Regions from separate parts of the Bradyrhizobium sp. SZCCHNS3016 genome, predicted to be linked through region 4. Evidence: predicted binding sites of a transcription regulator. Region 4 holds the regulator's gene; each other region holds the start of a gene.

What was found. Region 4 encodes LexA, which represses DNA repair genes until DNA is damaged. Its sites were predicted from a motif close to TGTTCNNNNTGTGTTCNG; they were not measured.
Region 1: the regulator LexA is predicted to act here: its motif matches at 1,922-1,939, upstream of QW881_RS09575 (PA0069 family radical SAM protein).
Region 2: the regulator LexA is predicted to act here: its motif matches at 2,555-2,572, upstream of recA (recombinase RecA).
Region 3: the regulator LexA is predicted to act here: its motif matches at 3,661-3,678, upstream of QW881_RS25745 (DNA recombination protein RmuC).

The regions. Positions count from the first base shown of each region.
Region 1 covers NZ_JAUETE010000003.1:447,066-454,316, reverse strand. Annotated here, with positions in the region: gene QW881_RS09585 (ribonuclease HII) at 1-166, opposite strand, end outside; gene QW881_RS09580 (VOC family protein) at 242-691, opposite strand; gene QW881_RS09575 (PA0069 family radical SAM protein) at 722-1,900, opposite strand; gene QW881_RS09570 (phosphoketolase family protein) at 2,091-4,508, shown strand; gene QW881_RS09565 (glycosyl transferase) at 4,685-5,257, shown strand; gene QW881_RS09560 (bifunctional helix-turn-helix transcriptional regulator/GNAT family N-acetyltransferase) at 5,322-6,251, shown strand; gene QW881_RS09555 (hypothetical protein) at 6,388-6,801, shown strand; gene moaB (molybdenum cofactor biosynthesis protein B) at 6,842-7,251, opposite strand, start outside.
Region 2 covers NZ_JAUETE010000011.1:201,933-209,183, reverse strand. Annotated here, with positions in the region: gene QW881_RS21660 (hypothetical protein) at 1-40, opposite strand, end outside; gene QW881_RS21655 (DUF6894 family protein) at 223-462, opposite strand; partial or broken gene QW881_RS21650 (ADP-ribosylation/crystallin J1) at 1,811-2,101, opposite strand; gene recA (recombinase RecA) at 2,664-3,752, shown strand; gene QW881_RS21640 (DUF1835 domain-containing protein) at 4,050-5,129, shown strand; gene gcvP (aminomethyl-transferring glycine dehydrogenase) at 5,108-7,251, opposite strand, start outside.
Region 3 covers NZ_JAUETE010000015.1:106,793-114,043, forward strand. Annotated here, with positions in the region: gene recR (recombination mediator RecR) at 1-248, shown strand, start outside; gene QW881_RS25735 (hypothetical protein) at 269-694, shown strand; gene QW881_RS25740 (AmpG family muropeptide MFS transporter) at 899-2,281, opposite strand; gene QW881_RS25745 (DNA recombination protein RmuC) at 2,398-3,630, opposite strand; gene def (peptide deformylase) at 3,800-4,327, shown strand; gene fmt (methionyl-tRNA formyltransferase) at 4,469-5,404, shown strand; gene truA (tRNA pseudouridine(38-40) synthase TruA) at 5,522-6,259, shown strand; gene QW881_RS25765 (HAMP domain-containing methyl-accepting chemotaxis protein) at 6,414-7,251, shown strand, end outside.
Region 4 covers NZ_JAUETE010000007.1:132,361-139,611, forward strand. Annotated here, with positions in the region: gene QW881_RS15480 (glutamine--tRNA ligase/YqeY domain fusion protein) at 1-560, shown strand, start outside; gene QW881_RS15485 (hypothetical protein) at 582-794, opposite strand; gene QW881_RS15490 (ComEC/Rec2 family competence protein) at 934-3,225, shown strand; gene QW881_RS15495 (hypothetical protein) at 3,180-3,437, opposite strand; gene QW881_RS15500 (hypothetical protein) at 3,527-3,967, opposite strand; gene lexA (transcriptional repressor LexA) at 4,227-4,925, opposite strand; gene glp (gephyrin-like molybdotransferase Glp) at 5,132-6,343, opposite strand; gene QW881_RS15515 (LysR family transcriptional regulator) at 6,576-7,251, opposite strand, start outside.

The DNA of each region.
Region 1 (7,251 bases), on a different contig from region 4:
GCGCCACCGCGATGACGCCCTTGCCGAGCTTGGCGCCCGACTTGCCGGCAGCACCCGGGGCAGCAGGCTTGGTCGCGGCCTTTGCAGGGGCGCTCTTCGCTACGGCACGGCTCGCTGCTTTCGCCCTGCCCGGCTTCTTTGACTGATCGCGAATCATGGCCGCCATGGTGCGAAACGGCTGGCGGCGGCGCAACCCGAACGGGCCTCAATTCCCCGCTATTCGCCCCCTGCCGGCGACCGACTACGCCGGCAGATGCACTCGATCATCCTCGCCGACATCAATCCCCGGCGCAACCACCACTTCCCAGACATGACCGTCCGGATCGGAGAAATAGCCGCTATAACCGCCATAGTCGGTCCGTTGCGCCGGTCTCAGCAGCATCGCGCCTTTCTCCACCGCCGACGCGAGCGCCGCATCGACCTCAGCCTCCGAGCGGCAGTTCCATGCCAGCGTCACGCCTCGGAACGCCTGAGGGCGCGGTGCGTCCGGCACGCCCGCGTCATCGGCGAGCGCGCCCCACGGGTACAGCGCCAGCACCGTCCCGCCGGTCTCGAAGAATGCCACGGCCTCGCCGGTCGCGCGGAATTTTCGGACGAAGCCGAGCAATGTATAGAAGGCGATGCTCCGCCGCATCTCGGACACACCGAGTGTGATGACGGTGAACCGCGGAACGCTCGCTTGTGCGCTCATCACTTACTCTCCACTTACTCTCCGCACGCTTCAGAACAGGCTGAGCTGCTGGCCGCCGCCCTTCGGCCGCACGAAATGATCGGTCGTCAGCTTGGTCCGACGCTTGTTCAGCCCGAGCTTCTCGCAGGCGATCTCGAAGCGGCGGCCGATCATCCAGGCCATCGGGCCTGTCCCCTTCATTCGCGTGCCCCATTGCGAGTCGTAATCGCGGCCGCCGCGCATGTCGCGGATCAGGGTGAAGACGTGGCGGTAGCGGTCGGGATAATGCTCGAGTAGCCATTCCCGGAACAGGTCGCGCACCTCCAGCGGCAGCCGCAGCAGCACATAGGCCGCTTCCTTGACGCCGGCATGGGCGGCGGCATCGAGAATGCGCTCGATCTCGCTGTCGTTGAGCGCCGGGATCACCGGCGCCACCATCACCGTGGTCGGAATGCCGGCCTTGGACAGCGCCTGCAGCGCCTCCAGCCGCTTCGACGGCGTCGAGGCCCGCGGCTCCATCGTGCGCGCCAGCTTCGGATCCAGCGTGGTCACGGAGATCGCGACCTTCGCCAGGTTCTTCTTGGCCATCCGCGCCAGGATGTCGGCATCACGCATCACCAGCGCCGACTTCGTGACGATCCCGACGGGATGGCCAACCTTTTCCAGCACCTCGAGGATGCCGCGCATGATCTTCCGCTCGCGCTCGATCGGCTGATAGGGATCGGTGTTGGTGCCGATCGCGATCATCCGCGGCTCGTAGCCGCTGGCCGCCAGCTCCTTCTCCAGAAGCGCGGGCGCATCCGGCTTCACGAACAGCTTGGATTCGAAGTCGAGACCAGGCGACAGCCCGAGAAACGCATGGGTCGGCCGCGCGAAGCAGTAGACACAGCCGTGCTCGCAGCCCCGATACGGATTGATCGAGCGATCGAAACCGATGTCCGGCGAGTCGTTGCGGGTGATGACCTTGCGCGAGGTGTCGGTCGCGACCGTCGTCTTGAACGGCGGCAGCTCCTCGAGGCTCTGCCAGCCATCATCGAAGACAACGCGGGCCTCCGCCTCGTAGCGGCCGCTCGCGTTGGATTGGGCACCCCGGCCGCGGCGCCGGCCCCGTTCGATGGCGACCGCGAGTTCGGGAAAGTCATTCTCAGGACCTGACGAAGGCGCGCCCGCCGGCTCGGAGGGCACCGGGACCGGCGGGCGCTTGAGGGCATGTGAAGATGCTCGGCTCATGGCCAAGACATAGCACGCAAACAGAACATTACAAGAACAAAATAGAACAAAAGCGCACGCATGCTCTGCACGGGCGCAAGGCCAGCCATCACATTCCCGTTCTATCCTGCAGGTGCGCTGGAACAGGACGGTGCGGCGTCACTCTCATACAGTATCCCGCAGGCGCGAAGCGGAAGGCAAGCGAGGTCCCATGCAGATCACTTCTCCCCAACAGACCACCCCGGCCGATGATCTTGACCTGCTCGATCGCTACTGGCGGGCGGCGAATTATCTCTCGGTGGGGCAGATCTATCTGCTGGACAATCCGCTGCTGCACGAGCCGCTGAAACCGGAGCACATCAAGCCGCGCCTGCTCGGCCACTGGGGGACGACGCCCGGCCTGAACTTCATCTATGCCCATCTCAACCGCGCCATCGAGGCGCAGGATCTCAGCGTCATCTACATCTGCGGCCCCGGCCATGGCGGTCCGGGCATGGTCGCCAACACCTATCTCGAAGGCACCTACAGCGAGATCTATCCGGAGATCACGCGCGATGCCGATGGCCTGCGCAAGCTGTTCCGGCAGTTCTCCTTCCCCGGCGGCATCCCGAGCCATGCCGCGCCTGAGACGCCGGGCTCGATCCATGAAGGCGGTGAACTCGGCTACGCGCTGGTCCACGCCTATGGTGCGGCGTTCGACAATCCCGATTTGATCGTGGCTTGCGTGGTCGGCGACGGCGAGGCCGAGACCGGCCCTCTCGCCGCGTCCTGGCATTCGAACAAGTTCCTGAACCCGGCCCATGACGGCGCGGTGCTGCCGATCCTGCATCTCAACGGCTACAAGATCGCCAATCCCACCGTGCTCGGCCGCATGGGCGATGCCGAGATCAAATGCCTGTTTGAAGGTTACGGATACGAGCCGCTGTTCGTCGAAGGCGCGGAGCCGAAGGCGATGCATCGGCAGATGGCGGACGCGCTCGATGTTGCGCTCGCGAGCATCCGCTCCATCCAGCAGAATGCGCGTCAGCCGGATGCAACGATCCAACGGCCGCGCTGGCCGATGATCGTGTTGCGCAGCCCGAAGGGCTGGACCGGGCCGAAGGAGGTCGACGGCCTCAAGGTCGAAGGCTTCTGGCGCGCCCATCAGGTGCCGATTGCCACCCCCCGCAGCAAGCCGGAGCATCTCGCGCTGCTCGAAGCCTGGCTGAAGAGCTACGAGCCGGAGACGCTGTTCGACGCCCATGGCCGTCTCAGGCCGGAATTGCAGGCGCTGGCGCCGAAAGGGCAGCGACGCATGGGCGCCAATCCGCATGCCAATGGCGGTCTGCTCAAGCGCGAGCTCAAGCTGCCGGACTATCAAGCTTTCGCGATCGAGGTGTCCTCACCAGGCCAGACCATCGCTGAAGCGACGCGCGAGCTCGGCAAGTTCCTGCGCGACGTGATCACGCTGAATGCGAAGACCCGAAACTTCCGCATCATGGGTCCCGACGAAACGGCGTCGAACCGGCTCGATGCGGTGTTCGAGGTCACCGAGCGCGTGTGGATGGAGGGCATCGAGTCCTATGACGTCCATCTGGCGCATGACGGCCGCGTCATGGAGGTGCTGAGCGAGCATCTCTGCCAGGGCTGGCTCGAAGGCTATCTGCTCACCGGCCGCCATGGCCTGTTCTCCTGCTACGAGGCCTTCATCCACATCGTCGATTCGATGTTCAACCAGCATGCCAAATGGCTGAAGGTGTCACGCGAGCTGCCGTGGCGGCGCCCGATCGCGTCGCTGAACTATCTCTTGACCTCGCATGTCTGGCGGCAGGACCATAACGGCTTCAGCCATCAGGACCCCGGCTTCGTCGACCTCGTCGCCAACAAGAAGGCGGATATCGTCCGCATCTACTTCCCACCGGACGCCAACACGCTGTTGTGGATCGCGGACCACTGCCTGCGCACCTACGACCGCATCAACGTCATCGTTGCCGGCAAGCAGCCCGCACCGCAATGGCTGTCGATGCAGGAGGCGGCGACGCATTGCGACGCCGGCATCGGCATCTGGTCTTGGGCCGGCACCGAGCCCGCCGACGAAGAGCCCGACGTGGTGATGGCCTGCGCCGGAGACGTCCCGACCCTGGAAACGCTCGCAGCCGTCGACCTCCTGCGCAAGGAATTGCCCGACCTGAAGATCCGCGTCGTCAACGTCGTCGATCTCATGACCCTGCAGCCGAAGCAGGACCATCCGCATGGCCTCAGCGACCGCGACTTCGACAGCCTGTTCACCGCCAACAAGCCAGTGATCTTCGCCTATCACGGCTATCCGTATCTGATCCATCGCCTCACCTATAGCCGCACCAACCATGCCGGCATGCATGTGCGCGGCTTCATCGAGGAAGGCACCACGACGACGCCGTTCGACATGGTCGTCCTCAACGAGCTCGACCGTTTCCACCTCGCCATCGAGGCGATCGAACGCGTGCCGGGCCTCAGCGTGTCGGCGGCCCACGTGAAGCAGAAATTTCGCGATGCGCTGATCGAGCATACCCGCTACATCCGGGCGCATGGCGAGGACATGCCGGCGATCCGCGACTGGGTCTGGCCGAACAGCGCCGGCGGCACCACGCCGACACAGGCGGGCGACTGAACCAGCCAAGCGCGAGCTCCAGCAACGCAGCACCTTGAAATAGCAATCGTTCGGCGTTGCCCTAAGGTGCGCGGCCGGCTACTTGCTGCAAAATTCCGCAGCGCAGCGGGCTGATTTGGCTATGACAAAATGATAACAGTCATGCTGGAGGCGCGACAGATAACGATGCCAGGTTCATGCTGAGCGTGATCATCCCGACCGAGGGTGTCGAGCAGACCGCCGTGGCCACCCTGTCCGCGCTGGTGCCAGGCGCCGCGGCCGGTGTCGTCACCGAGGTGCTGTTGGTCGATCGCTCGCCCGATTCCAGCGTGATCGAGCGTGTCGCGGACGTCGCCGGCTGCCACTTCATGAAGTTCGAGGGCTCCCAGGCCGCGGCACTCGCGGCAGGGGCCGCGAACGCGCGGGCGCCCTGGCTGATGTTTCTGCCCGCCGGCGCGATGCTCGATCCCGGCTGGATCGACGAAACCAGGCAGTTCGTCCAGAGCGTCGCCGCCGCCGGCCAGCCCCGCGCCGGCGTTTTCCGTTACGCCAGGTCTCCTTACGCTGTGATCAGCCTGCGCGAGCGGATGCGATCGGTCGCTCGGGCCCTGGTCGGACCGCTCGGCGACCAGGGCCTGCTGATCGCCCGCGATCATTACCGGCAGGTCGGCGGCTACCAGCCCGATCGAAAGCGTGCCGAGACGCGCCTGTTGCGTCAGCTCGGCCGCTCCTCGCGGACCATGCTGCGCAGCCGGATTGTCATGGTCTAGCATCGGGATAATACTTGCCAAAGTCAATCAATTGATTGACAATGGCAAGTATTGGAGGTGCCACATGATTCCTGCCCCATCCGACGGCCAGGTCGCCACCGTTCGCGCGTTCAACCGCTTCTACACGAGGAAGCTCGGCGCGCTGGACCAGCATCTGCTCGACAGTCCGTTCTCGCTGGCCGAAGCGCGTGTGCTCTATGAGCTGGCGCAGTACGACGCCATCTCGGCCAAGGAGATCGGTCTCTCGCTCGGCCTCGATGCCGGCTATCTCAGCCGCATCGTCCAGAGCTTCGACGAGCAGGGCCTGATCACCCGCACGCCATTGCCGACCGATCGCAGGCAGCAGCAACTCGGGCTCACCGCCAAGGGACGACAGGCCTATGCCAGGCTCGACCGCAGCTCGCAGAAGGAGATCGCGGCCATGCTGGCGCCGCTGGCGCCATCCGTGCGCGACCGGCTGGTCGGTGCAATGACGACGATCGAGACCGCCCTGGAGCCGCAGCAGCCTGGCCGCTCCCCGGTGCTGCTGCGCAGCCATCGCCCGGGCGACATCGGCTGGGTGGTTTCACGGCACGGCGCCGTCTACGCCGAGGAATATGGCTGGGACGTCTCGTTCGAGGCGTTGGTCGCCGAGATCGGCGCGCAGTTCATCAGGAGCTACGACCCGGCGCGCGAGCACTGCTGGATCGCCGAGCTTGCGGGTGAGCCGGTCGGCTCGATCTTCCTGGTCAAGGGCAGCGACGAGGCCGCCAAGCTGCGGCTGCTGCTGGTCGAGAAGAAGGCCCGCGGTCTCGGCGTCGGCCGGGCCCTGACCGAACAATGCATCCGCTTCGCCGGCGAGAAGAACTACAGGACGATCGAGCTGTGGACGCAAAGCATTCTCACCGCCGCGCGCGACATCTATGCCCGCGCCGGGTTTCGCAAGATCGCCGAGGAGCCGCACGCCATGTTCGGCGTCCCGCTGACGGGCGAGACATGGCGGCTCGAGCTGTAGCCCGCGCCGCCCGGGTTGCAGCAACCGCCGGTAGGCCGAGATCACCCCCACAACACGTTGCGCATGCCGATTGCGAAGTTCCCGCGCGTCGGTAGTATCCCGCCAAACGGGGCGGGTATCAGCAGTGATGGAATCGATGGTGCGATCGAAGCTTGCGGCGCTTGCCGCGCTGGCAGGCTTGTTGGGGGTCGCGGCTGGGACGGCGGCTCACGCCGCGCCCAAAGGACGCGCAACGGTCGCGATTACGCGCACGGCCGATTTCCTCTATCTGGCGGCGCCCGCGGCGATCGAGATCAACGGCGCCAAGGTGGCGAGCCTTGGCCGCGGCGAGAGCTACAGCGGCCCGATTGCGCCGGGCGCCACGACGATCACCGTATCGACATGGTCCTCGCCGGGCTCGTCGAACATTCGTTTCACCGCCGTGCCCGGCAAGACCTATCGAATGGTCGTGGGACCGCGCGGACAGAATTTCGCCGCCAGCATGATGGGCGGCCTCATCGGCGCGGCGATCGAAGGCGGCGGCGCTTTCGAGATCGTACCAACGAAGTGAGGCGTGCGATGGACGCGCGGCGCGTCGTCGTGCCGGGGCCCTACGCCGTCGCGCCCTGCGCCTTGGGCCGGCGCAGATGCTCGTCGAGCCGCGGCATGATCTCGACGAAGTTGCAGGGCCGCGTGCGGTAGTCGAGCTGGGCGGCAAGGATGCCGTCCCAGCCGTCGCGGCAGGCGCCCGGTGATCCCGGCAGGCAGAAGATGTAGGTCGCGCCGGCGACGCCGGCCGTGGCCCGGCTCTGGATCGTCGACGTCCCGATCTTGGCGTGGCTCAGCATGTGGAAAGCGATCGAGAAGCCGTCCATGCGCTTCTCGAACAGCGGCTCGATCGCTTCCGGCGTGACGTCGCGGCCGGTGAAGCCGGTGCCGCCGGTGGTGATGACGACGTCGACGCCGGGATCGGCGATCCACGACTTCACCACCGCGCGGATCTTCTCGACGTCGTCGGTGA
Region 2 (7,251 bases), on a different contig from region 4:
CGCCGGGCTTCGGCTCTTCCAGCCAATGCTGCACGTTCATCCCCGTTCGCGGACATTTGAAGATCAGATTACCCATACAAATTTAAATGTCTGCCAGGATGCAGACAGGCATTTTGATCTGGATCAAGCTCGGCTGGCGAAATGACGCGCAGTCACCTCGCCGGCCACAGGCTTCGGTTGTGGTTCTCGTCGGTGACGATCTACAAGAGCTGTGGCGGGCCGTCAGGCCTGATCCAGCGACTCGGCGACGATCCGGATGCGGAAGACCGGCTGCCGTGCCTCGTCGAGCAGCTCCATCTGCCATTCGGAGTTTTCGGCGAGCTTGCGCGAGATGCTGCTGGCCATGTCGGCACAGACGGTGGTCATCTCTTTCCAGGCTGCGTTGCGGTCGGCGCACTCGGTCCCATACTCGGACGCGCCTGAGAAGTGGCCGTTACGGATACGAAAGAAATAGAGCGGCATTGCCAAAACCGGTGAGCCCTGACCGCCCCAGGCCGCTGGGTTTGATGTACGCATCGCAAATGGAAGCGCAAAACCCCCTCGGATCAATTCCGGTAAAATACGGTCGGTCGCGCTGTCCGCTCGGTTGAGCTGATTGCCGTTGAGGATGTGCGGCGCAACCGGACGGATTGCGGGCCAACGAATGAGCCTCGGACCGCCGCGGTCCGAGGCTCGGCGTCAACGTCGTAGCTTCCCAGCGAGGGCAGTTCGGCAATGACGTAGTTAGACTAGTGCGAAACTTGTAGGCGTGCCTTGCGTCAGATCAAGGTTGCCATCTCGATCAATCGCCGTGGGACGCGCGCCTAGCTGTGATCGAAGATCCGTTCCGGCATGACTGTCAGTCGGTAGGCGATCTGCGTCGCGCCGTCGACCATTTCCAAGAGTTCATCGCATGCCGGACAACGCCTCTCTCCCGCGGCGCCTTGCTGCGAGTGAAGCTCGATCCTTTGAAGGCCGGCCCTGCAGGACGGGCACGTCACGTCATCTCTTGTCATCGCCAATATGAAGCGCAACGCAAGCGATCCGTTCTCCGACATCACGACAATGACGGGGGATGCATCCCGCGCGGAGCTATCAACGTCGAAAGCCCCGGACGTCGTCCGGGGCTTTCTTTCGGCGCGGATGGTTTCAGGGCCGGGCGCCTACGGGTGACGGAGCCTGCAAATATTGTAGCTGGCAGGCTGCAAGGGATCGGTCGACGGCACCACGGGCGATACACCAAAGGCGATACACCACTGACAATGTGCGGCGACCATCATCGCAACGAACAAACAAATCCGGGGCTGATCAAAAATTTGCTCAGACGTACGACAACCACGATTCTATAACGCAACCCAAAGTTTATGACAATGGTTTGTGGCTTGAAGATGTCGTGAGTGCTGCGTGATGCGGATCACGCCGGCTTCCATTCGGCCCACTCATTCGCCCGGTCATAGGGGGCTGCGCGAACGGCCCTCGTGGCTCCCTCTGGCATGGCACGAGACAGCGTCCTGGGGTTCGCCGTTTCATCTGTCGCTCGTCATATGGCGGCCGTCGAGCTGTTCGCGCGCCGGCCATTGCTTCGGTCGGAACGCTGGGTGCCATTCTGCTTCAGAAAGCCGCGGCAGATCCGCGGACGCTTCTGTGGCGGAACTTCATGGCCGGACACAGCTTGCGCGCGGCCGAGCATTGCATGCGCATCTGCATCGAAACCGTGCGCCTGCACGCACGATGAGCCGAACAAAAGCAGAAGAGGCGAGGGAACTTCGTTCCTGTCAGGAGAACCACGGAATGTGCGATCTACGCACGCGTGTAGGAGTTGGTAGTTTAAAGGAAAAGACCTGACGAGCACGATCGGTCCAACGATTGCGGCGTTGAAGTCGGCGAGGTCTTCGCTGGGAATCCAGTACTCGCGATGCTTGCGGCCGCCGGCCTCGCGCACCTCGTAGGTGTCGATGAAGCCTCGCAGGATCGCGAAGCGCAGCACGTGGCCGGCGCCGCTCGCCGGCACGTTCCAGTCCCGTGCGATCTTCACGGCATAGTCCTCGGTGAGCACCGGGTAGAAGATCGGCTGCTCCGGAAGGCGCGGCGGAAACGCACGCATGCCCGACGCCTCGATCAAGGCAAGCTCCTTTGGGCCGACGGGGCGCCACAGCGTGAGGGTCTGTTCGTTGTTGGATCCGGTCATGCTGGTCCCGAAAATTGGAAGCGGTGTGCGAGGCTCATAGAGAACGACCAGCAGGATGATGGGGCACGGCCGGGACGACACTAACAACTTATAATTGAGTTGATGTCTGCCGCAGGCGCGGTGGGCGAGGTTGGAGCGCTCGGACAGGCTGGTCATCATCCGCGCGATCGCCGGTCGGCGGCTGCGCCGCTCGCGCACATGGCTTCCGCCTCCAGCCGGATCAGGATCCTTTCGCGGTCGCCGTCATCCAGCACCCCGTACTTCGCTTCTGGGCGCGCTGATCGGGCAGCGCTCCCTCGCTGCTGCTCGGTGGACTGCGCCGCCGGCCCCCGAGTGGCAGGCGTGTCCCCGCGGTTGTCAGGGGGGCTGAGAGCGGTGATTGTTGAGAAGAACATATTGCGAACAAAGAACGGATGGAGTACATTCACCTCAAGATTGCTGGCCGACCTCGTTAACCGTTTGTCCATCTCGCGAATCCCCGCCATAAGGAGCGCCAATGTCCGCCACCGCCCTGCGTATCGTCGAAGGTTCCTCAATGGATAAGAGTAAGGCGCTCTCTGCTGCGCTGTCCCAGATCGAACGTCAGTTCGGCAAGGGTTCGGTGATGAAGCTGGGCAAGAACGACCGCTCGATGGATGTCGAGACGGTGTCGACCGGCTCGCTCGGGCTCGACATCGCGTTGGGGATCGGCGGGCTGCCAAAAGGGCGGGTGGTCGAGATCTACGGGCCGGAATCGTCGGGCAAGACCACGCTGGCGTTGCACACGGTGGCCGAGGCGCAGAAGAAGGGCGGCATCTGCGCCTTCATCGATGCCGAGCACGCGCTCGATCCGGTCTATGCGCGCAAACTGGGCGTCAACATCGACGAACTCCTGATCTCGCAGCCGGATACGGGTGAGCAGGCGCTGGAAATCTGCGACACGCTGGTGCGTTCGGGGGCGGTCGACGTGCTGGTCGTCGATTCCGTCGCGGCGCTGGTGCCCAAGGCCGAGCTCGAGGGTGAGATGGGCGAGTCGCTGCCCGGCCTGCAGGCCCGCCTGATGAGCCAGGCGCTGCGCAAGCTGACCGCTTCCATCAACAAATCCCACACCATGGTGATCTTCATCAACCAGATCCGCATGAAGATCGGTGTGATGTATGGCTCGCCGGAAACCACCACGGGCGGCAACGCGCTGAAGTTCTATGCCTCGGTGCGCCTCGACATCCGTCGCATCGGCGCGATCAAGGAGCGCGATGAGGTGATCGGCAACACCACCCGCGTCAAGGTGGTGAAGAACAAGCTGGCGCCGCCGTTCAAGCAGGTCGAGTTCGACATCATGTATGGCGAGGGCGTGTCCAAGATGGGCGAGATCCTCGATCTCGGCGTCAAGGCCGGCATCGTCGAGAAGTCCGGCGCCTGGTTCTCCTACGACAGCCAGCGTCTCGGGCAGGGACGCGAGAATTCGAAATCGTTCCTCAAGGCCAATCCGGACATGACCGCCAAGATCGAAGCCGCGATCCGCCAGAACTCCGGCCTGATCGCCGAGCAGATCCTGGCCGGCAATGCCGAGCGCGACGCCGACGGTGAGGAGCCGGCGGAAGAGTAGGAGTACGGCGGCGGCGGGCGCCGTGGACGTTGAGTTGCCGACGTTCCAGCGCCCGTTTGCAGATGTGTGGTGCTCTGCCGAAATCTGCGGCTGCTGCATTCCCGAATGCAGCGAGAATGCGTCTCTGAGCGCCGGATACGATCTTCAACGCGAATAACTGAAAGCGCGTGCGCGGACGAGCGGACCGGATCCGCGCGGCAGCACCGGGATTTCCGACGCCGATCCTGGGCGTCGGGAGCCGATCGCGAATATGTTGATAGCGCCTTGAGCCAATCGGGCCGTGCCGGAGCCAACAGCATGACGCGTTTGATTCTAGCGGCCGATGATCCGAGCGCCGGAGCGCTTCGGAGGGGCGGCTTTGCCGACCTGGTGGTGCCGATTCTCCATCGTTTCGTGTGGGGACCGCTGCCATCCGATGCCGAATTATCGGCGTATCTCATCCAGCGCACCACGCGACGGAAGAGGGGGCATTGGTTGGATTTCGCCTCGCGTGGCGACGTCATGGCGGCTGGCGGGCGGAGTCACAGTTTTCTCGAACTTGTTGACCGCTGCGATAGCGTCGAGCTGTGGATGGGGACCCGTCCGAACGACCAGTTGGTACTGATCTGGCTCTTGGATTATCTGCGCCATCACGCGGAGATCGCGACGAAGATCGTATTGCGGCATGTCGATGTACCGCTATTCGATGCCCCGGCCGGGCGACTCGCCGGTCGGACCATTGCCGGCGTAGAGCTCGCACGTGAGCATCTCGACCTGGGTCATCTGGCATGGCGGGCGTTTCGAGCGCCGACGCCGCAAGCCTGGTTCGATCTGTTGAAGCAGGATCTCAGTGCCCTGCCGCAGCTTCGCCGCTGCGTGCAGGAGATGCTCGATGAGCTTCCCGGTGTTGCGACGGGCCTCGGAGCGTCGGAGCTGAGAATCCTCGAATTGCTGTCAGCCGGCTATCACCAGCCGTTCGACCTGTTGCCGCATCATCGGGATCGCTTTCAACGCCGCGTCTATGACTATTGGGAAGGAGGCACGTTGCTCGACGGTCTGGCGCTCGCGCCGGTGCCCGCAATTTCGGGCCTCGCCGAATGGCCATTCTCGGTCGAGATGCACGACAGACGTGAACGCCTCGAGCGCTACAAGGCCAGCACGCTGTCGCTGACACCGCTCGGCAAGGCAATCCTCGCCGGCGAGGAGGATTTCAGCAGCCAAAATCCGATCCGGCGCTGGTGGGGCGGCACCGAATTGATCAACGCCAATCTCTGGCGTTGGCATGCGATGCTCATCGCTCCGGATCCTGGCACGCCTCACGTCATTGATTGTCGCGAGCCGTGGCGCCCGATCCCTTGGAGCATGCGTGAGGAGGCTTACTCCGCCGCCTGGGCGTAGTCCGCCACCGGCGGGCATGAGCACACCAAATTGCGGTCGCCGTAGACGTTGTCTACGCGGCCGACCGGGCACCAGTACTTGTCGGTGCGCGAGGTGCCCGCGGGGAAGCAGCCCTCGCTGCGCCGGTAGGCCCTGTTCCAATTGTCGTCGGCGATGTCGTGCACCGTGTGCGGCGCGTGGCGCAACGGCGAGGCCTCGATTCCGAAGCGGCCCTGCTCGACCTCGGCGATCTCCTGGCGGATCGCGATCATGGCGTTGCAGAAGCGGTCGAGCTCCGCCTTGGACTCCGATTCCGTCGGCTCGATCATCAAGGTGCCCGCCACCGGGAAGCTCATGGTCGGCGCATGGAAGCCGTAGTCGATCAGTCGCTTGGCGATGTCGTCGACGGTGACGCCGCTGCTCTGCTTGAGCGGCCGCGGATCGATGATGCATTCATGCGCGACGCGGCCGCGCTCGTTGCGGTAGAGCACCGGAAAATGCGAATCGAGCCGTGCCGCGACGTAGTTGGCATTGAGGATCGCGATCTCGGTGGCGCGGGTCAGGCCGTCGCCGCCCATCAGCAGCATGTAGATGTAGGAGATGGTCAGGATCGAGGCGGAGCCATACGGCGCCGCCGAGACCGGCCCGATCGGATGCGCGCTCGCGCCATCGGTCGCAGGGTGACCGGGCAGGAAGGGCGCCAGATGCGCCTTCACGCCGATCGGCCCCATGCCCGGGCCGCCGCCACCATGCGGAATGCAGAACGTCTTGTGCAGGTTGAAATGGCTGACGTCGGCGCCGTAATCGCCGGGTCTGGAGAGGCCGACCTGCGCATTGAGGTTGGCGCCGTCGAGATAGACCTGTCCGCCGTGGGCATGGACGATGTCGCAGATGTCGCGGATGTGCTCCTCGAACACGCCATGCGTCGAGGGATAGGTGATCATGATGGCGGCGAGCTTGGCGCTATGCGCTTCCGCTTTGGCCTTGAGATCGGCGAGATCGACATTGCCGCCTGCATCGCAGCCGACCACGACCACCTCCATGCCGGCCATGTGCGCCGAGGCCGGGTTGGTGCCGTGGGCGGAGGAAGGAATCAGGCAGATGGTGCGATGGCCCTCGCCGCGGGCGGCGTAGTAGCCGCGGATCGCCAGGAGGCCGGCATATTCGCCCTGCGCGCCCGAGTTCGGCTGCAGCGACACGGCATCATAGCCGGAGATCCGGCACAACCAGTCGGTCAGATCGGCGAACATCGTATGATAGCCGGCGGCCTGCGCGCGCGGCACGAACGGGTGCAGGCTGGCGAATTCCGGCCACGTCAGTGGAATCATCTCGGTCGTCGCGTTCAACTTCATCGTGCAGGAGCCGAGCGGAATCATCGCGCGATCGAGCGCGAGGTCGCGGTCCGCGAGCTTGCGCAGATAGCGCAGCATCTCGGTCTCGGAGCGATGCGCGTGGAACACCGGATGGGTCAGGTACGGCCGCTGCCGCTTGAGCTCGGCCGGCAGCGCCTCGCGCGCTTCCGCCTCGATCGCCGTGTAGGAGAGGTCGCCGCCGAAAGCGCGCCAGACGGCTTCGACGACATCGGCCGTCGTGGTCTCGTCGAGCGCGATCCGCAGCCTGCTGCCGTCGCGGCCGAGATTGATCCGCTCGCCTTCCGCGAGGGCGATGATCGAATCGGACTTGGCGCCGGCCTCGACGGTGACCGTGTCGAAGAAGGTCTCGCTTTCCGGCGCAAAGCCGAGCTTGCGCAGCCCTGCAGCCAGCACTGCGGTCCGTCGATGCGCGGTGCGGGCGATCGCCTTCAGCCCGTCGGGGCCATGATAGACCGCGTACATCGCAGCAATCACCGCCAGCAGCACCTGCGCCGTGCAGATGTTCGAGGTCGCCTTCTCGCGGCGGATGTGCTGTTCGCGGGTCTGCAGCGCCAGCCGATAGGCGGGCGCACCGCGCGAATCGACGGACAGGCCGACGATGCGGCCGGGCAGCGAGCGCTTCAGCGCTTCGCGCACCGCCATATAGGCCGCATGCGGTCCGCCATAGCCCATCGGCACGCCGAAGCGCTGCGCCGAGCCGATCGCGATGTCGGCACCGAGCTCGCCCGGCGAGGCGATCAATGTCAGCGCCAGCAGGTCGGCAGCGAGGA
Region 3 (7,251 bases), on a different contig from region 4:
TCGGCCCGCAGGATCTCACCATCGATGCGCTGGTGCAGCGCGCGCATGCGCCCGAGGTGTCCGAGATCATCCTCGCTTTGAATGCGACGGTCGACGGCCAGACCACCGCGCACTACATCACCGACCTCCTGCAGGAGGCGAACGTCAAGGTCACGCGGCTGGCACATGGCGTGCCGGTCGGCGGCGAGCTCGATTATCTCGACGAAGGCACGCTCTCGGCCGCGATGCGGCAGCGGACCTTGTTCTAAGCACAGACGGAAGTGGAATGATGACGAAACGCGGATTCGGCAAACGGCTGGCTTTGGGCGCGATTCTGGCGGCGCTCTCGGCGCCGTCAGTGCTGGCGCAGCAAAGCGAGGCGCCGCAGAAGGCGGGCAAGCCGCTCAATGCCGGTGACGTGCTGTCGGGAGAGCTGAACGCGCTCAAGCTCAAAGGCGCCAAGCCGGGCCAGCCGTCCGCCGCCTATCAGATCACGAGCGAGCCGCGCCGCCTGCCGCCGCCGAGCGGGCTGTGCAACCTGGAGACCGGCCCGGAGACGTTCCAGCTCGTCACCGCGAACACGGCGCAGGCGTCGCAGCTCAAGGGTCTGCTCGGCAAGCAGATCGCGGTCAAGGTCGACGAGATCGCCTGCGCCCAGGATGCGGGACAGATGAGCGAGGCGGTCGTGACCAAGTGGAGCTTGGTGAAGCGGTGAGACCTGATTGGGCCGTCCACGCGAGTGCGGCGTCCTGACTTTCCGCTGTCGGCGCTCGGCTCGACCGGGCGATCCAGTACCCCGCGGCTGCTCGCTCGATGGCTGACGTCTCTGGAATACTGGGTCACCCGTCGGAGCCTGTCATCGGGCTCGTCGAAGACGACACCCGGTGGCGGGCGACGACGGTTGAATGTGAGGCGGCAGCTACACCTTCACTGGCCCCAACTGGTCGAAATGTCCGCGCCGCTGCAGCCAGGCGAGCAGCACGAGGCTCGGGATCGCGACCAGCACGCAGATCACGAAGAATAGCGGCCAGCCGGTCGCCTTCGCCACGTAGCCGGCGCCTGACGACAAATAGGTGCGCCCGACCGCGGCGAGCGCGGTCAGCAGTGCATATTGGGTGGCGGTGTGCAGCGGGTTCTGACACAGCGCGGAGAGATAGGCGACGAAGATCACGGTGCCGACCGCGCTGGTGAAGTTTTCCGCCGAGATCGCCAGCGCCAGTGCCCATTGATTGACTCCGACGATCGCAAGCCAGGAGAACGAGAGGTTCGCCATCGCCTGCACCACGCCGCCGATCCAGAGACTCGTCGCGAGCGAATAGCGTCGCGCGACGAAGCCGCCGGCAAAGCCGCCGGCGAGCGTCGCGGCGAGGCCCACGCCTTTCACGATCGCGGCGTAGTCGACCTTGCTGAAGCCGAGATCGATCACGAACGGCGCCGTCATCGTGCCGGAGAAGGCGTCGGTGAACTTGAACAGCACGACGAAGGCGAGCGCCGTGAGCGCATCACGCCGCCCGAGGAACTCGACGAAGGCTCCGGCAGCCGCATGCATCACGCGGGTGAGCGCGGTGTCCGCACCCATCGCGGCCTCCGCCTGCTGCGACTGGGCCGGCTCGGTCGCCGCGAGGGCCGTGATCGTTCCGATCAGCACCAGTCCGGCCATCGCAACATAGCCCCACATCCAGGACGACGGACGCGTCAGCCCCGAGTTCTCGAATGCACTGACCACCACCAGCGCGCCGGCGGTCGAGACCAGCATGCCGATGCGATAGGCGGCGACATACGCCGCCATGCCCGCGGCCTGCTCGCTCTCCGGCAGGCTCTCGACGCGGAAGGCATCGACCACGATGTCCTGGGTCGCCGACATCGCGGCGACCAGCAGCGCGGCCAGCGCCACCATGAACGGCGCATGTGCCGGATCAGTGAGCGCCAGCAGCAGGATGGCGCCGATCAAGAGCAGCTGTGCGAACACCAGCCAGCCGCGCCGCCGTCCGAACGCGCGCGTTAGCAGCGGCACGTGCAGCGCGTCCACCAGCGGCGCCCAAAGGAATTTCAGCGTGTACGGCGTCCCGACGAGGGCGAACAGCCCGATCGTGCCGAGATCGACGCCGAGCTCACGCATCCAGATCTGAAGCGTCGAGCCGGACAACGCCAGCGGCAGGCCCGACGAGAAGCCGAGGAACAGCACCACGAGCACGCGCGGCTGCAAGTAGACGGCCATGCTCTCGCGCCAGGTGGGGGCGGGTTTGGCGGCGGACTCTGCGGCGGTCGCGGTGATCTCGGAAGCGGTGTCGGGTGCGGTCATGACCGGGTGGTAACAGATTTCGACAGCACCACAAACACAGCCGTCATCGCCCGGTTTGACCGGGCGATGACAATCTTGTCTGGATTGCCCTCTCATGCAACAGACGCAGCCAACGATCACTCTCCGGCCTGCATGCGCCCCGTTAGAGGAAACAGATCCGGCGTCGTGCCAGCAGCCGGCGCGATGCGTGGTGAGTCCACCGGCGCATCCTGCTTGCTGAAATCGAGCTCCTCGATGCGGGCGGCGCGCTTCTCGATCTTGTCGGCGGAAATGAGGATCTGGCGGATGTCCTCGCCGACATCGCCGAAATGCTTCTGCAGCTTGAGCACGCGCTCGCGCAGGCGGCCGAGATCGTCCCCGAGATGGATCACCTCGTTGCGGATCTGGTCGGCGGCGTCGCGGATGCGCGCATCCTTCATGATCTGCTGCATGACCTGGATCGCGAGCATCAGCAGCGACGGCGACACCAGCACGACGCGCGCGCGATAGGCTTTCTGGATCACGTCGTCGAAGCCGTCATGGATCTCGGCATAGACCGATTCCGACGGCACGAACATCAGCGCCGTGTCCTGCGTCTCGCCGACCACGAGGTACTTCTCGGCAATGTCATTGACATGGCGGAGCACGTCGGTGCGCAGCCGCTGCGCCGCGGCGCGCTTCTCCTCCTCGGTCACGGCGTCGTGCAGCGCGGTCACGGCTTCCAGCGGAAACTTGGCGTCGATGCACAGCGGTCGCGAATCGGGCAGGAACACGACGCAGTCGGGCCGCTTGCCGCTGGCGAGCGTGTGCTGAAACGCGTAGCTGCCCTTCGGAAGCCCGTCCTGGACGATCGCCTCCATGCGCGCCTGGCCGAAGGCGCCGCGCGACTGTTTGTTAGCGAGGACGTCGCGCAAGGTCGTCACTTGCGTCGTCAGCTCGCTGAGATCACGGTGGGCGTTGTCGATGATGCCGAGGCGCTCGTGCAGCACGCGCAGACTATCCATTGTGTGGCGCGTACTCTGCTCCATCGACTGTCCGACGCGGTGGGTGACCGCATCGAGCCGTTCGTTCACGCTGCGGGCCAGGTCCACCTGACGGCCGGCGAGCAACTGGGCCATCGCGTCGACCCGTCCGGAGGCCTCGCTCTGGACGCGGATCATCTCGCCGAACCGTTGTTCGAGCTCGTCAGCCCGCATCGCCTGCTGGGCGGCGAGCTCCGCGCCGCGCCGTCCGGAGCGGGCCACGGCGGCCACGATTATCACGAGCAGTAGCAGCACCAGTACGCCGAATCCGATCAGCGCATCGCTCGCCCTGATGGGCAGGTCGCCGATGATGACGACGACAGGATTGAGGGATTGGCTGACGGTCATCACCCCCGTCTATCCGATTCGCGCAAGCTCGCGAACGAAGAGAGAACAATTATGGTTAAGCGCACGTTAAGAATCATGGTTAACGAAACGTTGAAATTCATGGTTAGCGAAGTCTTAACCGCGAGCCATCACATTGACCGCGCCGGTTCCGCGGCTTAAATCGCGCGCCATGTCCCTAAGAGAAATCATCATCCTGCCGGACCGGCAGTTGCGGCTGGTGTCCAAGCCGGTCGAGAAGGTCACGCTGGAGATCCGGCAGCTGGTCGACGACATGTTCCAGACCATGTACGACGCGCCGGGCATCGGGCTCGCAGCGATCCAGGTCGCGCAGCCGCTGCGCGTCATCACCATGGATCTGGCCAAGCCCGACGCGAACGGGGAAGGCAAGCGCGAGCCGCGCGTCTTCATCAATCCGGAGATCGTCGCCAAGTCGGACGAGCTGTCGGTCTACGAGGAAGGCTGCCTGTCGATCCCCGAATATTACGAGGAGGTCGAGCGGCCGGCGCGCGTGCGCGTGCGCTTCACCGATCTGCACGGGGTGGTCCGCGAGGAGGATGCCGAGGGGCTCTACGCCACCTGCATCCAGCATGAGATCGATCATCTCAACGGCGTGCTGTTCATCGACTATCTGTCGAAGCTGAAGCGCGACCGCGTGATGAAGAAGTTCACCAAGGCCGCCAAGCGCGCCAGCGACTAACGGTCAACTCTCTCCTCCGTCATGCCCGGGCTTGACCCGGGCATCCACGTCTCGCCGCGCGTTACAGGCAGCTCGACGTGGATGGCCGGGACAAGCCCGGGCATGACGCGGAGGATTCGGCAATGCAGGATCTTCCACCAGATGCCGCTTCGCCTGATCTTCATGGGCACGCCGGATTTCGCCGTGCCGACCCTGCTCGAACTCGCCGGCCACGGCCACGAGATCGCGGCGGTCTATACGCGCGCGCCGAAACCCGGCGGCCGCCGCGGCCTCGCGCTGCAGCCGACGCCGGTCGAGACCGAGGCGCGCCGGCTCGGCATTGCCGTGTTCACGCCAAAGACGCTGAAGACCGAGGAGGCCTTGGCCGAGTTTCAGGCTCATCAGGCCGATGCGGCCGTGGTCGTCGCCTACGGCATGATCCTTCCCCAAGCCATTCTCGATGCGCCCAAGCTCGGCTGCTACAATCTCCACGCTTCCCTGCTGCCGCGCTGGCGCGGTGCCGCGCCGATCAACCGCGCGATCATGGCGGGTGATGCCGAGTCCGGCGTCATGGTGATGAAGATGGATGTCGGGCTCGACACCGGCGATGTCGCGATGGCCGAGCGCCTTGCGATCACCGACGCGATGACGGCGTCCGATCTGCACGACCGCCTGTCGCGGATCGGCGCCGATCTCATGGTGCGCGCGATGGCGGCGCTAGAGCGCGGCGGGCTGACGCTGACGAAGCAGGCAGAGGAAGGCGTCACCTACGCCGCCAAGATCGAGAAGGCCGAGGCGCGGATCGACTGGACGAGGCCGGCCCACGCGGTGCTGCGGCACATCCACGGCCTGGCGCCATTTCCTGGCGCCTGGAGTGAGTTCACGCTTGATGGCGAAGCGGTCCGCTTGAAGATCCTGCGCTGCGCGCTTGCCGACGGCAGGGGCGAGCCGGGCGCCGTTCTTGACGAGCAGCTCACCATCGCCTGCGCCGACGGCGCCATCCGCGTCACCGAGCTACAGCGCGCCGGCAAGGGTCCCATGAAGGCCGCGGATTTCCTGCGCGGCACCCCTATCGCGCCGGGCCTGCGTTTCCGCTGACCACCTCATCTCGTCATGCGCGGGCTTGACCCGCGCATCCATCTCAAGAACAAGCTTCGCCCAGGGATGGATTGCCGGGTCGAGCCCGGCAATGACGGCAAAACTCGATCGGGTCAGATGCCCCGCTACAAGCTCACCATCGAATATGACGGCGCGCCGTACTGCGGCTGGCAACTGCAGGCGACCTTGCCGTCGGTGCAGGGCGCGCTCGAAGCGGCGGTGCAGGCGACCTGTGGCGTTCCGACCCGGGTGCATGGCTCGGGGCGCACCGATGCCGGCGTCCACGCCACCGGTCAGGTCGCGCATTGCGACGTTGAGAAAGAATTCCGGCCCGACAAATTGCGCGACGCGCTCAACGCGCATCTGCGGCCCAACCCGATCGCGGTGCTCGACGCCGAGATCGTCCCCGACACCTTCGAAGCACGCTTCTCCGCCCGCAGGCGGCACTATCGCTATCGCATCGTCAACCGCCGCTCCAATCTCGCGCTCGAGGTCGGCCGCGTCTGGCGCGTGCCGCAGCGGCTCGACTCGGACGCGATGCACGCGGCGGCCCAGCGGCTGATCGGCAAGCATGATTTCACGACTTTCCGCGACACGGAATGTCAGGCAAAATCGCCGGAGAAGACGCTCGATCAGCTCGACGTCGTGAGGGACGGCGATGCGATCACCATCCTCACCTCCGCACGCTCCTATCTGCACAGCCAGGTGCGCTCGATGGTTGGCTCGCTGGTGTGGGTCGGGCAGGGCCGCTGGAGCGCCGATGATCTCGCCGCCGCGCTCGCCGCGCGCAATCGCGCCGCCTGTGGCGTCGTCGCCCCGCCGGAAGGCCTCTATCTCGTGAAGGTCGACTATTGAGATCGTTCTGCAGTGGAACCCGCGAATCGCTATTAGCTGCCAATGATTGTCCTAATGAGTAGTCGTTTCGGGAGTAAGGGACAGGATTCATTAACTCCAAATTGAAGCCCTCGCTGCTATCCGGACCTCAGGCTGCTGTCCAGCGAGGTCGATCGTGCGCATTCGTCAAGTCTTCCTGCTCTCTTTGCTGCTCGGGGCCGTCATCGGCCTGCTCGCAACCATGTTGTTCGCCTGGCAGCAGCTGACCTCGCTGCAGGCCGCGAGGACGGCAGGCCGTGATACGCAGCTGCTGGCCGCCATGCTGCGGCTGCCGGAAAAGCTGAACCTCGAGCGCGCCATGGTCAATCCCCGCCTGGCGTCGCCGAATCCGGCGAACTCGGACGAGCTGGCCGCGCTGCAGAAGATACTTCAAGGCTCTGACGACGCCTTCGCCAAGGCGCGCAGCCTGGCGCTGCTGAGTGAAGACAGCGCCGCGCTGGACTCGATCCAGCAGAAGTTGCGTGCGACGCGCGGGGTCGCTCTCGATGCCGTCGCGCAGGCCAAGGCGGCGCGATCCGAAGCAATCGTCCGTGATTACGTGCCCCAGATGTTCACGATCCAGGAAACGACCGGCAGCCATGTCGACGTGATCGTGCGCCGGATCAATGCGGCCAATCCCGCGGTAGGCCAGGCGGCGCGTCTCGCGGTGATCGGCTGGGATTTGCGCGACTGGGCCGGTCGCGCCACGACGACGTTCGTTCGCATGATCGCGACCAAGCAGCCGATGGCGGGTGAACCGGCCGAGGCGCTCGCGACGTTCAAGGGACGCATCGAGCGCATCTGGACGACGGCCAAGCTCGCTGCCGCAGAGATCAACCGGAAGCCGATCTTCGCGGCCCTGACCGAGGTCGAGAATGGCTATTGGGCCCGCGGCGGCGAGTTCTATTCGTCGCAGGTGGCGCCGAACCGGGGCAAGGTGCTCGAGCTCGATCCCGACCAGTTCCTGCGGTCCG
Region 4 (7,251 bases):
CCGACGATCCCTCGGCCGGCACGCGCAGGATCGCCTTCGGCCGCGAGCTCTATATCGAGCAGGACGACTTCATGGAGAACCCGCCGAAGAAGTTCTTCCGGCTGTCGCCGGGTAACGAGGTGCGGCTGCGCTACGCCTATTTCATCAAGTGCCGCGACGTCATCAAGAACGACGCCGGCGAGATCGTCGAGCTGCGTTGCACCTATGATCCCGCGACCAAGGGCGGCAACGCGCCGGATGGACGCAAGGTCAAGGCGACGATGCACTGGCTGCCGGCTGCGCAGTCGCTGACAGCCGAGATTCGCATCTACAATCAGCTGTTCGCCAATCCGAGCCCCAATGCGGCCGACTTCACCGCCGATCTCAATCCCAACTCACTCGAGGTCCTGACCGACGCCCGCATCGAGCCGGCGATCGCCGAGAGCAATTCGGACGCGCCGATGCAGTTCGAGCGCCAGGGCTACTTCGTCCGCGATCCGGATTCGACGCCCGACAAGCTCGTGTTCAACCGCACCATCGGCCTGCGCGACACCTTTGCGAAGGAGGTCGCGAAGGGATGAGATGGGGACCGCAGCCGCAGCTCAATTGATCGCTGCGAGGCCGGCCTCGGTCAGCGTTGGCACGCCATCGCTGACCTCGACCAGGCCGCGCTCCGCGAGGAGCGAGAGATCATCGTCGGCGACGGGGGAGAGCGTGAGCCGGTGGGCCTTGATGTCCCGCAACGTCCAGCGCAAGTGGATCGCCGTGTCGAGCGCGAGGTCGGCAAAGGGATCGTCATTGTCATGGTGGTCCATACCCGCATAAGCCCGTGCGGTGCCGAAAGTTCCAATGACGTTCCCGGCACCGGGATTGGATTCTCGTTTCGTTCCGCTAGTCGGATTCCCCGTGGTTTCGCTAGCCTCCATGCCCGTGAAGTAACGGGTGGTGTGGGCAATGGCGGAGCCGGTCAGGCCGCCGGGAGGGCGTCGCGGGCTCGCGGGCACGATGGCCGATGTCTGGCCGCCGCGCGGCGCGCTGGCCGGCGGCTGGCCCGCGATCGGGTCCGGCGCGTCGTCGGCATTCGCCGCCCGCCTGAAGAGCTGGGCGGTCGAGGAGGCCGGGGCGGGCCGGCTGCTGCCCTGGGTGCCGGTGGCGTTCGGGGCCGGCATCGCGCTGTACTTCTCCGCCGATCACGAGCCGGTGCTCTGGATCGCCGCCACCACCGCCGCGCTGCTCTGCATCGTCGCCGTCATGATGCGGCGGCATCGGATGTTTCCGGCTGCCGTGATGATCGCAGCTGCAGCGTGCGGCTTTGCCGCGGCGACCATCAAGACCGCGCGTGTCGCACATCCGGTGCTGGCGCGGCCGCTGTACTCCGTGGCGCTGTCCGGCTTCGTCGAGGCGCGCGACATCCGCGAGCGCAGCGATCGGATCGTGCTGCGCGTCGCCGCGATGGAGAGCCCGCGCAACGCCGCCACGATCGCGCGCGTGCGGCTCGCGGTGCGCAAGGGCACGGCGCCCGAGGTCGGCAGCTTCGTGCAGCTCAAGGCGCGGCTGCTGCCGCCGATGGCCCCGGTGCGGCCGGGATCCTACGACTTCGCGCGCGACATGTTCTTCCAGGGCATCGGCGCCTCCGGCTTCGTGATGGGCGCGATCACGACGGCGCCGCCGCCGCAGGCCGCCGGCTTCGGCCTGGGCTATGCGGCGGCCATGCAGGGCCTGCGCGATGCGATCGACGCACGCATCCGCGCCCGCCTGACGGGCGATGAGCGCGCCATCGCCACCGCGCTGCTGACCGGTCGGCGCGACGCCATCACGCCCGATGTCAACGATGCGATGTTCGTCTCCGGCCTCGGCCACGTGCTGTCGATCTCAGGCTATCACATGGCCGTCGTCGCCGGCGTCGTGTTCTTCGCCGTGCGCGCGCTGCTTGCGCTGATCCCCGGCCTCACCATCAGCCATCCGATCAAGAAATGGGCGGCCGCGGCAGCGCTGGTCGCGGCGGCGTTCTACCTGCTGCTGTCGGGCGCGGAGGTCGCGACGCAGAGATCGTTCTTCATGACGGCCGTGGTGCTGATCGCGGTCATGGTCGATCGCCGCGCCGTCACCTTCCGCACGCTCGCGGTCGCGGCGATGATCGTGCTGATCGCGGCACCCGAAGCGCTGGTGCATCCGAGCTTCCAGATGTCGTTCGCGGCGACGCTCGGCCTGGTCGCGCTGGTGCAGTTCGGCCTGCCCAAACTGTTTGCGACGCCGGACAGCTCCACGACGCAGCGCATCGCGCTGTGGGGCGGCCGCGAGCTCGCGATGCTGCTGCTGGCCTCGCTGATCGCGGGGCTTGCGACCACGCCCTATGCCGCGTTCCACTTCCATCGCGTCACGCCCTATGGCGTGCTCGCCAATCTCGCGGCGATGCCGGTGGTTTCGGTGCTGGTGATGCCCGCCGGACTGCTCGGCCTGCTGGCGGCGCCGTTCGGGCTCGACGGTCCCTGGTGGACGCTGATGGGCCTCGGCATCGACTGGATGATCGCGGTGACGCGCTGGGTGGCGGCGCTGCCCGGCGCGGTCGGGCGCATCCCGGGCTTCGGCATCGGTCCGCTGATCCTGGCCAGCCTCGGCGTCATCCTGATCGGCCTGCTGCGCACACCGCTGCGCTGGTCGGGCGCCGTCGGGCTCGTGGTGGCCACCGCGTGGGCCGCCACGACGCCGCTGCCCGACGTCCTGATCGCCGGCGATGGGCGCGCGGTGGCGGTGCGCGGCCGTGACGGACGCCTGCAGGTGATGCGCACCGGCAAGGACGTGTTCGCCACCAAGGAGTGGCTCGCGGCCGACGCCGATGCCCGGCTGCCGGCGGATTCATCGCTCGCCGATGGCGTCTCCTGCGACGAGGCGGGCTGCGTGGTCGCGATGGCCGACGGCCGATTCGCCGCCTTGACCCTGCGCGCCGAGGCGCTCGAAGATGATTGCGCCCGTGCCGCGCTGATTGTCACCGCGCGCGCCGCGCCGTCATCTTGCGCGGCGGCCGTCATCGATCGCCAGCGCCTGCAGCAGCAGGGCGCCTTGATGCTGGTGCAGCGGGGCACCGGCTTCTCCGTCACGCCGGTGCGCGCCGGCGGCACCGACCGCCCGTGGTGGCCGGCGCCCGCCGAGGCCGGCGAGTTCGACACGACGCTGACGCCGCGTGCGCCGGTGTCGCGGCTTCAGGACGCGACGCCGCCGGAGACGGAGCAGGGCGAGCAGGATTGAGCGCCGGACAGCTCGAACGTGCCGAGATGATACTCGGTGTCGTCGGGTGCATCGAACAGCGAGGGACCTTCGACCAGCGTAAACGCAGCGCCCGGATATCGTTGCCAGATGGCGATGTCATCAGCCGTGACCGTCAGCCATCCGAACGCAAGCATGTAGCGGCCGGGCTCGGTGATCCGGTCGGCCTTGTTCCAATCGATCTTGTTGACCACGGCGGCAAGCTCCCCCGGCACACAATGCCGGCCGAGGGATGTCGTTCCTATTCGATGCGATGTCGAGAGAAATGCGGACGCGCAGGCGCTCAGGTAATGCTGATGCGGCGAATCGGTGTGGCCTGCGAAGCCGGAACGTCCTCCGCCACGCCCGGGCGGCGCTCGGCCGGCTGCTTGCTGACCGGCAATTGCAGCACGGTGACGCGCTGGCCCTCGCAGAGCTGGGTCACCAGCACGTGGCGGCCGTCGGCGAATTCGATCGCGTCGTGATGGCGATCGGGGATGTGCGTCTCGATGCTGTTGAACTTCGCGACGCGCTCGCGGATCGTCCGGGTCCAGAGCCAGCGGCTGTCGTAGCGGACGTCCTCGACAAATGCCAACTCGGTGCCGGGCAGCATGCAGACTGCGACGGTCGGCTCGCTCTCGAGGGCGAAGCCGCGGGTGGCGGTGCCGCGAAACGTCGTCGAGATCAACGTCTCGCCGACCTTGGCGGGACGGGACGCAACCGCATGGAGGCTGTAGTCACACATCGGATCGCTCCTCGTTGAGAGATAGCCGACCCACGCTCCCCCCGGACAGGCGCAGGCCTCTATCAGAGTGGACATCGATGGTGATGTTAGCGCGCGCTTCACGGCAATTCTGCGCTGATCTGCACCGCGTGCGCCCGCGGGCGATCACAAGCGTTTGAGCATGCCGCGCTGCACATCCTGAGGTGCATTCGCGCGTGACCAATTTCGATCGGCGGCGAAGCGCGTGCGCCCGTCGCCGGTCGACCGATCGCGTCCGCGATCAGTACTTGCGATACAGCCCGACCAGCTTGCCTTGGATCTTCACCCGGTTCGGCGGCAGGATGCGCACCTCGTAGGCGGTGTTGGCCGGCTCCAGCGCGATCGATGCGCCGCGGCGGCGGAAGCGCTTCAACGTCGCTTCCTCATCGTCGATCAGCGCTACCACAATGTCGCCGGTGTCGGCGGTCTCGTTGCGCTGGATCAGCGCCATGTCGCCGTCGAGGATGCCGGCATCGACCATGGAGTCGCCGCGCACCTCGAGCGCATAGTGATCGCCGTTGCCGAGCATGTCGGCGGGCACGCTGATGGTGTGGCTGCGCGTCTGTAGCGCCTCGATCGGGGTACCGGCGGCGATGCGGCCCATCACCGGCACCGCGACGGGGCGCTCGCCATCGTCCAGCGCGGGACTGCTGGTGCGCACCTTGCCGAGATTGCCCTCGATCACCGATGGGGTGAAGCCGCGGCGGTTGTTGGCGGCCTGTGACAGTTCGGGCAGCTTGATCACCTCGATCGCGCGGGCGCGGTTGGGCAGCCGGCGGATGAAGCCGCGCTCCTCAAGCGCCGTGATCAGGCGATGAATGCCGGACTTCGAGCGCAGATCGAGCGCATCCTTCATCTCGTCGAAGGACGGCGGCACGCCGGCTTCCTTGAGCCGCTCGTTGATGAACCGCAGAAGTTCGTACTGTTTGCGCGTCAGCATCTCGACCTGGTCCCCAGTTTGTTGTCGTCCGAGTCCAGGAGCTGCGCCTTGAGCACAAACCGGCTGAGAGCGCCTTGGAGTCGGACCATCATCGCGTCGCCCGCAACATACTAAAAACAAATCATGAACGGACACTATATGTTCGATGTGTGTTCCGCAATCCTTAAATTGTAGTGAACGGACCGGGCTTTGCCGGGGGAAACGGCCTAGCTCGGCAGGCGCAGGATCTCGCACGGGCTGCCGGCGGCGGCCTTCGGCGCAAACGCCCGCCGGATCACCAGCGCCTGCGAGAGCGCGAGATTGCCGAGCAGCGACGAATCCTGCTGGGTCACCGGCGTTGCGATCAGCGTGCCGTCGGCGCGCTCCTCGAGCTGCGCCCGCAGATAGTCCTCGCGCGAATCGTTGGCCCCGAGTTCGCGGCCGAGCAGGGCGGTCTCGCGTGGCATGCGAGCTTCGTCGCGGCCGAGCAGCCGCCGAATCAGCGGCACCAGGAATAGGATGGCGCAGACATAGGACGACACCGGATTGCCGGGCAGTCCGATCACCCTCATGTCGCCGAGCCGTCCGTGCATCATCGGCTTGCCCGGCCGCATCGCGATCTTCCAGAACGCCATCTCGACGCCCTCGGCTTCGAGCGCCTGCTTGACGAGGTCGTGATCGCCGACCGAGGCGCCGCCGGTCGTGATCAGGATGTCGGCCTTGGCCTCGCGCGCCCGCCGGATCCCGGCGATCGTGGCCTCCATCGTATCCGCGGCGATGCCGAGATCGATCGGTGTCGCGCCCTCGCTGCGCACCAGCGCCCGCAGGGCGTAGCCGTTGGAATAGACGATCTGGCCCGGGCCGGGCGTCGAGCCCGGCATCACCAGCTCGTCGCCGGTGGCGAGCAGCGCCACCTTCGGCCGGCGCCGCACCGGCAGTGCCGGATGATTCATGCTGGCCGCCAGCGACAGGTCGCGGTCGCTAAGCCGGCGGCCCGCCTTCAGCAGCACCATGCCCTGGTGGAAGTCGACGCCCGCGGGCCGAATGTGCCGGCCCTTGATCGCGGCCTCGGTGATCACGACGTGGCCATCTTCGGCGATCGTGTCTTCCTGGATCACCACCGCGTCGGCGCCCTCAGGGACAACGCCACCAGTGAAGATGCGCGCCGCCTCGCCGGGTCCGACCACGCGATCGAACGGCCGCCCCGCCGCGACCTCGCCGATCACCCTCAGCCGCACCTTGGCCTGGGCTGCGTCCGCCGCGCGCACGGCGTAGCCGTCCATCGCCGACATCGCCTCGGGCGGCTGCGTCCGCAGCGCCGCGAGGTCGCGGGCCAGGATGCGGTGATGGGCCTCGTCCAGCGTCACCAGCTCCTCGGCCAGCGGCTCGGCGCCGGCGAGCACGGCGGACAACGCATCAGACACCGGCATCAGGGCCATGAGAGTTCCTTCGGACGGAGACGGCAGATCAAATGAGTCGCCTTCTAACCGAACGCGCACGGCTCGGCCAAGGGCTCAGGCCGCTTCCTGCCTTCTGATCGTCTGATGTTGGCCGCGTCCGGGCCGCTGCCTCACGATCGCGCGAGTAACCCTGCAATCAGTGCGCAGAAGGTCGACCGCAGTGCCAAGGCGTTGGCCGATGCGCCGTTCCGATTAGCTCCCGCCCCGCGTTCTATCCAGCAGCCGCGCGACAGGCGGCGCGCTCGGTCGTGTGCAGGATATCCGCAACCATGTTCCGCAGCCAGACCGATGCTGCATCACGATCGAGCTGCAGCGGCCAGACCATCGAGACGGCCGGCAGCCGCAGCTTCAACGGCGCGGGACAGAGCGTCAGCCCAAACCGCGGCCCGTAGAGCTTTGCCATCCTGGTCGGTATCGTCGTGATCACCGCTGACGCGGCCACCGTCGCCAGCACGCTGAGGAAATCCGAGGAGGCCGAGACCACGTTGAGCTCGGTCCCGATCTCGTCAAGCGCCGCCTCCAGGCAGCCCTGCAGGCTGTTGGTCAGCGTCACCAGCGCGTGGGGAAGCGACAGATAGTCGGCGAGGCTGATCGGCGTTTTCATCGCGATGCGCTTTGGATTGTAGACGCAGCTCAGAGCCTGCTCGAACAGGAACTGGGATCTGTGCCGCTGTGCGACGGCCTCGAAGCAGCCGACCGCAACATCCAAGGCGCCATCGTCGAGCAAACGATGCACCTCGTTGCGTTCAGTCGGCCGGCTGAGAAACCGCACTCCGGGCGCCGAGCGACGGAGCGCCGCCGCAAGTTCGGGGATCAGCAGCAGCTCGACCTCGCTTGAAAATCCCAAGCGGATGGTGCGCTGCTCGGTCGCCGGGTCGAACCCCGGT